2 regions of the Thermophilibacter sp. ET337 genome follow, and region 2 is predicted to be linked to the other one. Evidence: riboswitches for the same ligand, from Rfam matches in the RefSeq annotation. Region 2 holds a riboswitch; the other holds the start of a gene.

Region 1 (3,395 bases), 110 kb from region 2:
TGACGGCGATGTTGGAGCCGAGCCCGCCCGCCCCTGCGATCCCGATGCGCGCCGCGCGCAGGCGCTCCCGCGCCTCGTGCCCGATACGGCGCTCGAGGGCGTCGGGGAGAGCGTCCCCCACGACGGCACCGCCCCTCTCGACGTCCCTCTCCCCCGCCATCAGCCGCCTCCCACGAAGCGGACGACCTCGAGCGCGTCCTCGGCCGTCAGCCGGCGGACATCGAACTCGGCGCGGGGAAGAATCTCCCCGTTGAGCTCGCACGCCACGCGGGCACGCTCGTATCCCATCTGCTCCAGCACCTCGGCGACGGTCCGGCCGTCGGCCTCGGGCGCGGTCCTGCCGTTTATCTGTGCCATGGCAGCCCCCTATTCCAGGTCGAGGTCGATCGTGGTGCCCTCGAAGACCTTGTTCACCGTGCGGACGGCGCACATCTTGCCGCACATGGTGCAGGTCCCCTCCGTCGAGGCCGGCGAGGCCTCGTAGCGCACGCGGGCCGTGTCCGGGTCGAGCGCGTAGGCCCACATCTCGTCCCAGGCCAGGCGGCGTCGGGCGTCCGCCATGCGGTCGTCCGCCTCGCGCGCGCCGGGCACGCCCTTGGCGATGTCGGCCGCGTGCGCCGCGATACGGGTGGCGATAAGACCGTCGAGCACGTCCTTTGCGTCGGGCAGGCAGAGGTGCTCGGCCGGCGTCACGTAGCAGAGGAAGTCCGCCCCGGCGCTCGCCGAGATGGCGCCGCCGATGGCCGCCGTGATGTGGTCGTAGCCCACGCCCACATCCGTCACGAGCGGGCCGAGCACGTAGTACGGCGCACCGTGGCAGAGGCGCTTCTCCATCGTCACGTTGGCCGCGATCTCGTTGATGGCCATGTGGCCCGGGCCCTCGATCATGACCTGCACGCCCACGTCCCAGGCGCGCTTCGTGAGCTTGCCGAGCTCGATCATCTCGGCCGTCTCGGCGGCGTCGTTGGCATCGAAGAGGCAGCCCGGCCGGCACGAGTCGCCCAGCGAGATGGTCACGTCGTACTCGTGGCAGATCTCGAGAACCTCGTCATAGTGCTCGTAGAAGGGGTTCTCGTTACCCGTGACCTCCATCCAGCCAAACAGCAGCGACCCGCCGCGGCTGACGATGTTCATGAGGCGCCCGGTCTCCTTGAAGGTCTCGATCACGCGACGGTTGATGCCGCAGTGGATGGTGAGGAAGTCCACGCCGTCCTCCGCGTGGGCGCGCACCGTGGCGAGAAGGTCCTCGGCAGTGAGCTCCACGAGCGGCTTCTCCATGTAGCCGATGGCATCGTACATGGGGACGGTGCCCACCATGAGCGGCGTGCGCTCCACGAGCTGCTGCCGGAAAAAGCGGGTCTTGCCGGAGTTGGAAAGGTCCATGATGGCGTCCGCGCCGTACTTCTCGGCCGTGCCAACCTTCTTCCACTCCATGCTGGCGTCCGCCACGTCCCCGGAGATGCCGAGGTTGACGTTGACCTTGGTGGAGAGGCCCGCGCCCACACCGCGCGGCACGAGGCCCTTCTCGAGGTGGCGGACGTTGGCCGGGATGGCGATGCGCCCCGCCGCCACACCTGCGCGGACGAACTCCGGGTCTCGGCGCTCCGCCTCCGCCACGGCACGCATCTCGGGCGTGATCTGCCCGGCGCGGGCGTAGTCGAGCTGCGTGACGAGGTTCTTCTCGCCGCGCGGTGCCTGCCCGCCCAATTTCTCTACAGCTGTGCTCATGCGCAAAACTCCCTCCGTTGGCATTACCCATGTCAGGTTCCTCGGGTCGGGGCGGGCGCGCCCCCTCTCAGCCTGCCGTCCTGCAAGCTCCCCGCGCTATGCGATTGTTCCGGCGGAGCGAAGTCCGCCTGCGGCAAGTATAGCGCTCCCCCAAGGCTCGCGCTCGCTCGAGTCTAGTGCGCCGTAGCGGGACAAACGGCCCCTCAATCAAGGAGCTCGCCAGCAGCCTGCGCGTGAGCGCCATCACCACCTCCGCCTGGGCTTGCAAGCGCCGCGCGACCGCGAGGCGTTGCAACGAGCACGTGCTCGAGCGCCCCGGAGCCGTAAAGCGCCGCGCCGCAGCTCACGACCTCGCGAGCGAGCGCGGCGTCGGCGACCACGCTGCCGGCGACGAGGTCCGCGCCCGCCTCCTGGACCGCCGCGCAGATCGTGGCCGACGGGCCCACCACGCAGGTGAGCGCGTCGCGCGCAAGAGCGAGCAGACGCGGCATCGTCTTGTTGGCGAGCGCCATGCCCGTCATGACGGCGAGGTCCGCTCCCGGCAGCAGGTACTCGCAGGCGGTGTCCGGCAGGTCCGTGTCGGCGCGGGCGGAGCGCTCCAGCACGGTGACGTCCGCGTGCTCCGCGATGGCCGCAAGGTGCGGAAAGTGGCCGACCACCACCGTGCGGGGCCGCGAGCCGTCGCCCCTCTCGGCCGCCATGCGCCGGGCCGCCGGGGCCAGGAACACAAACGGGTCCGTGCTCCCCGCGTCCGTGACCAGGCTCAGCTCGCCGATCCGCTCGCGCTGGTTGTGCCAGGCGTTGAGCGCCGCCACGCCCACCGACGCCACCTCGAAGTCCCACGACTTCGCACAGGCGGCAAGCTCGCGCAGCGGACGGCCCGCCCAGCCGCGCTCCAGGCGCAGGCGCACGCCCCCGCGGTGGAGCGCCGCCACGCCCGCGCCGCACTCGGCCTCGACGAGGCAGTGGTGGGCGCCCATGACCACGCTCCGCACGAGCACGTCCTCGGGAATCCGGTCGATCATTCGGTCGTAGAGCGACCACGCATCTGTCATCATTTCCTCCGGGATGGGTCATTGCGGCTTGGGCGGTCGGGAGGCTTCATGCTGTTCATTCTCACCGGAGACATCCGGACGGGCAAGACCACGTGGCTCGAGGCGCGCGTGCACGAGCTCGAGACCGCGGGCGTACCCGTTCGCGGGGTGCTCGCACCCGGCGTGTGGCGCGACGGCGAGAAGGTCGGGATCGAGAACGTGCTGCTGCCCTCGCGCGAGCGCGTCCTCCTCGCCAAACCTGTCAATTGGGGACAGCCCCCAATTGACAGGTGCGGTTGGGACTTTGATGCGACGGCGCTTGCCCGCGTGAACGCGCACCTCACCGGGCTTGCCGCGGCGGTGGGCGAGAAGGACGCGGGCCCCGGGCCGCTCGTCATCGACGAGATAGGCCCGCTCGAGCTGCGCCGCGGCGGCGGGCTCACCGCGGCGCTCGCGCTGCTCGACGCCGGCCCCGCGCCCGCCTGGCCGCACGCGCTCGCGGTCGTGCGCGCCACGCTGGCAGAGGAGGCCGCCGCGCGACTGCGCCCCGCCTGGGGATCCGTCGAGCTCGTCCGCCCGGACGAGACGGGCGCGAGGCGCTTTCGCGAGGTTCTTCCCGGCGGTCTACCCGGG
Region 2 (3,395 bases):
AGGTCTCTGTTTGACCTGTCCCAAACCGTCTGCACGAAATAACACGTCCCCAATTGGCTGCTAGAATCGACGTGACTTCGACCAGAGGGGGAGCAATGCGCGACAGCGTGAGCATCGGCGCCGTGGAGGCCGCGGCGCGAGCCAACAACAAGCCCGGGCCGGACCACATGAACTGCGGTGAGTCCGTGATCGCGGCGCTCTGGGACGCCTTCGAGCCGGACTTCCCGCGCTCGGTCGTGGCGATGGGAGCCGGCATGGGCGCGGGCATCGGAGGCTCGGGCTGCGTCTGCGGGGCGCTCGCGGGCGCCGTCGCGTTTCTCGGCCTCATGGTGGGCACCAAGGAGCGCGCCAAGCCGCTCGCTGCCGAGCTGCACGACGCCTTCTGCGCGGGCACGGCAAAGCACGTGACCTGCTGCCGCGTGCTCACGCGTGGGATGGAGTGGTGGGGTGAGGAGCGCGTCTCCCAGTGCCAGTATCACTGCGCACTCGCGGCCGGCGCCGCGGCCCAGATCCTCTGCCGCGAGCTCGGCGTCCGCGCGGAGGCATAGAGCGCGCCGCCCTTGTCCCCTCACAGGGGGCGGGAATCGTGCACTGAGCCCGGCTACAGGGCGAGAAGGACCACGTAGGCAGCCACGGCCAGGCCCGCCACGAGACAGCACGCCTCGACGACGCCGTCCGTGCGGCAAAGACTGAGGCTGAGTCCGCGCCTCGCGGGCCAGAGCAGGCGCAGCCCCCGATGGGTGAGCGCATCGAGCGCGAGGTGGGAGGCCATGCCGGCCGCAACGGGCGCGGCGAGTGGCGGGCAGACGAGCCACGTCGCCGCGGCAAACCCGGCGAGCGCCGCGAGCGAGTGCGAGAAGCCGCGATGCGCCGAGAGCCGCGCCGCGCAGCCAAGGGCCACGAGAGCGATGGCGCCGGCGGCGACCGCGTCGAGCCCCGCCTCCGCCGCCCGACGCGCGAGCGGCCAGCCGGCGGCGGCCTCCGCCCCCAGGGCAAAGACGAGCAGGACAGCGCACCCCACGCGCGCGAGCCGCTCCTGCAGCGGGTGCGCGGTGTTTCTCACGTCGAGGTCGGGGAGCATGCCGCCGAGCGCCCCGCCCGCGGCGGCGCAGGCGAGCGCCGCCGGCGACGCAAGGCCCGGCCCAAGCGCCGACGCCGCGGCCAGCCCCGCCGCGGCCCCGACGATGACGTGCGTCTTCCCGGTCACGAGCGCTCCGTTCTTCTCGGCTTCCCATAAGGCATTGTTACGCATCGCGCGCCGGCCGAGAAGAGCTCGCCGCTGGGTCCGGCCGGCCGTGCTACACTACCAACCGACAACGGGGGGCTGGCGCACGCCGGCTGAGATTGGGCCCAGGAGATCGGACGCGCGTCCGAGAGCGGCCCTGACCCAGGAACCTGATCCGGGTAATGCCGGCGTAGGGAAGAGCTTCGCGCGCAACGAGGCACCTACGAGAGATGGGGTGCCTTGGGGCACCCGGAAGGGAGGGCGCGTGAACTGCTCGGTTGCGATTCAGTTCCTGCCCATGGACGCCACCACGGACGACGCCACGTGCGACGCGGTGGACGCGGTCATCGCCTACATCGACTCCACGGGGATCGACTACTTCGTCGGCCCCTTCGAGACGGCGATCGAGGGCGACTACGAGACCTGCATGGAGATCCTCAAGAACTGCCAGCTCGTGGGTGCCAAGGCGGGGTGCAAGCACATGATGTGCTACGCCAAGATCAACTATCGCCCCGACGGCGACGTCATGTCCACGGACCGCAAGGTCGGCAAGTACCACCCCGGCGACCCCGAGTTCGCCCCCAAGAGCGCGGACGCGGCGGCCTAGCATGGCGCGCTCCGTCGCCCGTCCCGAGCCCAGCCGCGCCCGTCGCGTCCTCACGCCGCTGCTGACCATCGTGGCCCTTCTTGCCCTGTGGCAGGCCGTGGTGGCGGTGGGCCTGGTTCCCAACTTCCTGCTGCCCACGCCGGTGCAGGTGGTCCAGGCCCTCGTCGAGGACGCGGCGCTGCTCGCGAGCCACTGCGTGACCACGCTCGCCGAGGCCGCGGCCGGCCTTGCCGCAGGCGTTGCCCTGGGGTTTGTCTTCGCGGTGCTCATGGACCGGTTCGAGTCCTTCTACCTGGCGTTCGAGCCGCTCATGACCATCTCCCAGACCATCCCGACCGTTGCCATCGCGCCGCTTCTGGTGCTGTGGCTCGGCTACGGCGCCCTGCCCAAGATCGTGCTCGTGATCATCTCGACGTTCTTCCCGATCACGGTCTCGCTGGCCTCGGGCTTTCGCTCGGTGGACCCGGACGTCGTCGACCTCATGCGCACCATGAACGCCTCGCGCTGGCAGATCTTCTGGTACGCCAAGCTGCCCGCCGCGGCCGACCAGTTCTTCAGCGGCCTCAAGATCTCCGCCACCTACGCCATCGTCGGCGCCGTCATCGCCGAGTGGCTCGGCGGCAACGAGGGACTGGGCGTCTACATGACGCGCGTCCGCAAGTCCTTCTCGTACGACCGCATGTTTGCCGCGATCATCGTCATATCCGCCCTGTCGCTGGGCCTCATGAAGCTCGTGGAGCTTGCCCAGCGCGTGCTCATGCCCTGGAAGAGGGCCGAAAGGAACAACAATGAGCGATAAGAACCTCGCCAAGAACCTCAACCGCCGCCAGTTCGTCGCCGTCGCCGGCGCCGCCGCGGCAAGCGTCGCCCTGGCCGCCTGTGACAACAGCTCCGGCGTCGTCGAGGGCCCGGACGGCACGGCCTCCTCGAGCGACAACGCCGACGACGCCGAGAAGACCAAGATCTCCTTTGTCCTGGACTACACGCCTAACACCAACCACACGGGCATCTACGTGGCCCTCGACCAGGGCTACTTTGCCGACGAGGGTCTCGAGGTCGAGATCGTGCAGCCGCCCGCGGACGGCGCCGACGCCCTCATCGGGGCCGGCGGCGCGCAGATGGGCGTCTCCTACCAGGACTACATCGCCAACAACCTGGCCTCCGACCAGCCGATGCCCTACTCGGCCGTGGCCGCGATCATCCAGCACAACACCTCCGGCATCATGAGCCGCGAGGAAGACGGCATCACGCACCCGGCCGCCATGGAGGGCCACACCTACGCCACCTGGAACATGCCCGTCGAGCAGGCCACGGTCAAGCGCTGCGTGGAGGCCGACGGCGGCGACTGGTCCAAGGTCGAGCTCGTGCCGTACGAGGTCGATGACGAGGTCTCCGGCCTGCGTGCCAACATGTTCGACACCGTGTGGGTCTACGAGGCTTGGGCGGTCCAGAACGCCGTGGTGCAGGACTTCCCGTACAACTACTTCAGCTTCATCTCGGTGGACCCGGTCTTTGACTACTACACCCCGGTCATCGCCGCCAACGACGACTTCGCCGCCCAGA

Evidence for each region. A riboswitch is a leader RNA that binds a small molecule or an ion and turns the genes downstream of it on or off. The one in region 2 is predicted to bind thiamine pyrophosphate.
Region 1: it holds a riboswitch for thiamine pyrophosphate, as region 2 does, so the genes downstream of both, thiC (phosphomethylpyrimidine synthase ThiC) here and NW198_RS05240 (thiamine-binding protein) in region 2, are expected to answer to the same signal.

The regions. Positions count from the first base shown of each region.
Region 1 covers NZ_JANRHO010000004.1:28,340-31,734, forward strand. The annotation lists gene thiF (sulfur carrier protein ThiS adenylyltransferase ThiF) at 1-160, opposite strand, end outside; gene thiS (sulfur carrier protein ThiS) at 160-357, opposite strand; gene thiC (phosphomethylpyrimidine synthase ThiC) at 367-1,728, opposite strand; TPP riboswitch at 1,720-1,832, opposite strand; gene NW198_RS04765 (DUF364 domain-containing protein) at 1,932-2,786, opposite strand; gene NW198_RS04770 (nucleoside-triphosphatase) at 2,832-3,395, shown strand, end outside.
Region 2 covers NZ_JANRHO010000004.1:137,979-141,373, reverse strand. The annotation lists gene NW198_RS05250 (C-GCAxxG-C-C family protein) at 96-548, shown strand; gene NW198_RS05245 (metal-dependent hydrolase) at 602-1,207, opposite strand; TPP riboswitch at 1,309-1,439, shown strand; gene NW198_RS05240 (thiamine-binding protein) at 1,491-1,832, shown strand; gene NW198_RS05235 (ABC transporter permease) at 1,834-2,631, shown strand; gene NW198_RS05230 (ABC transporter substrate-binding protein) at 2,621-3,395, shown strand, end outside.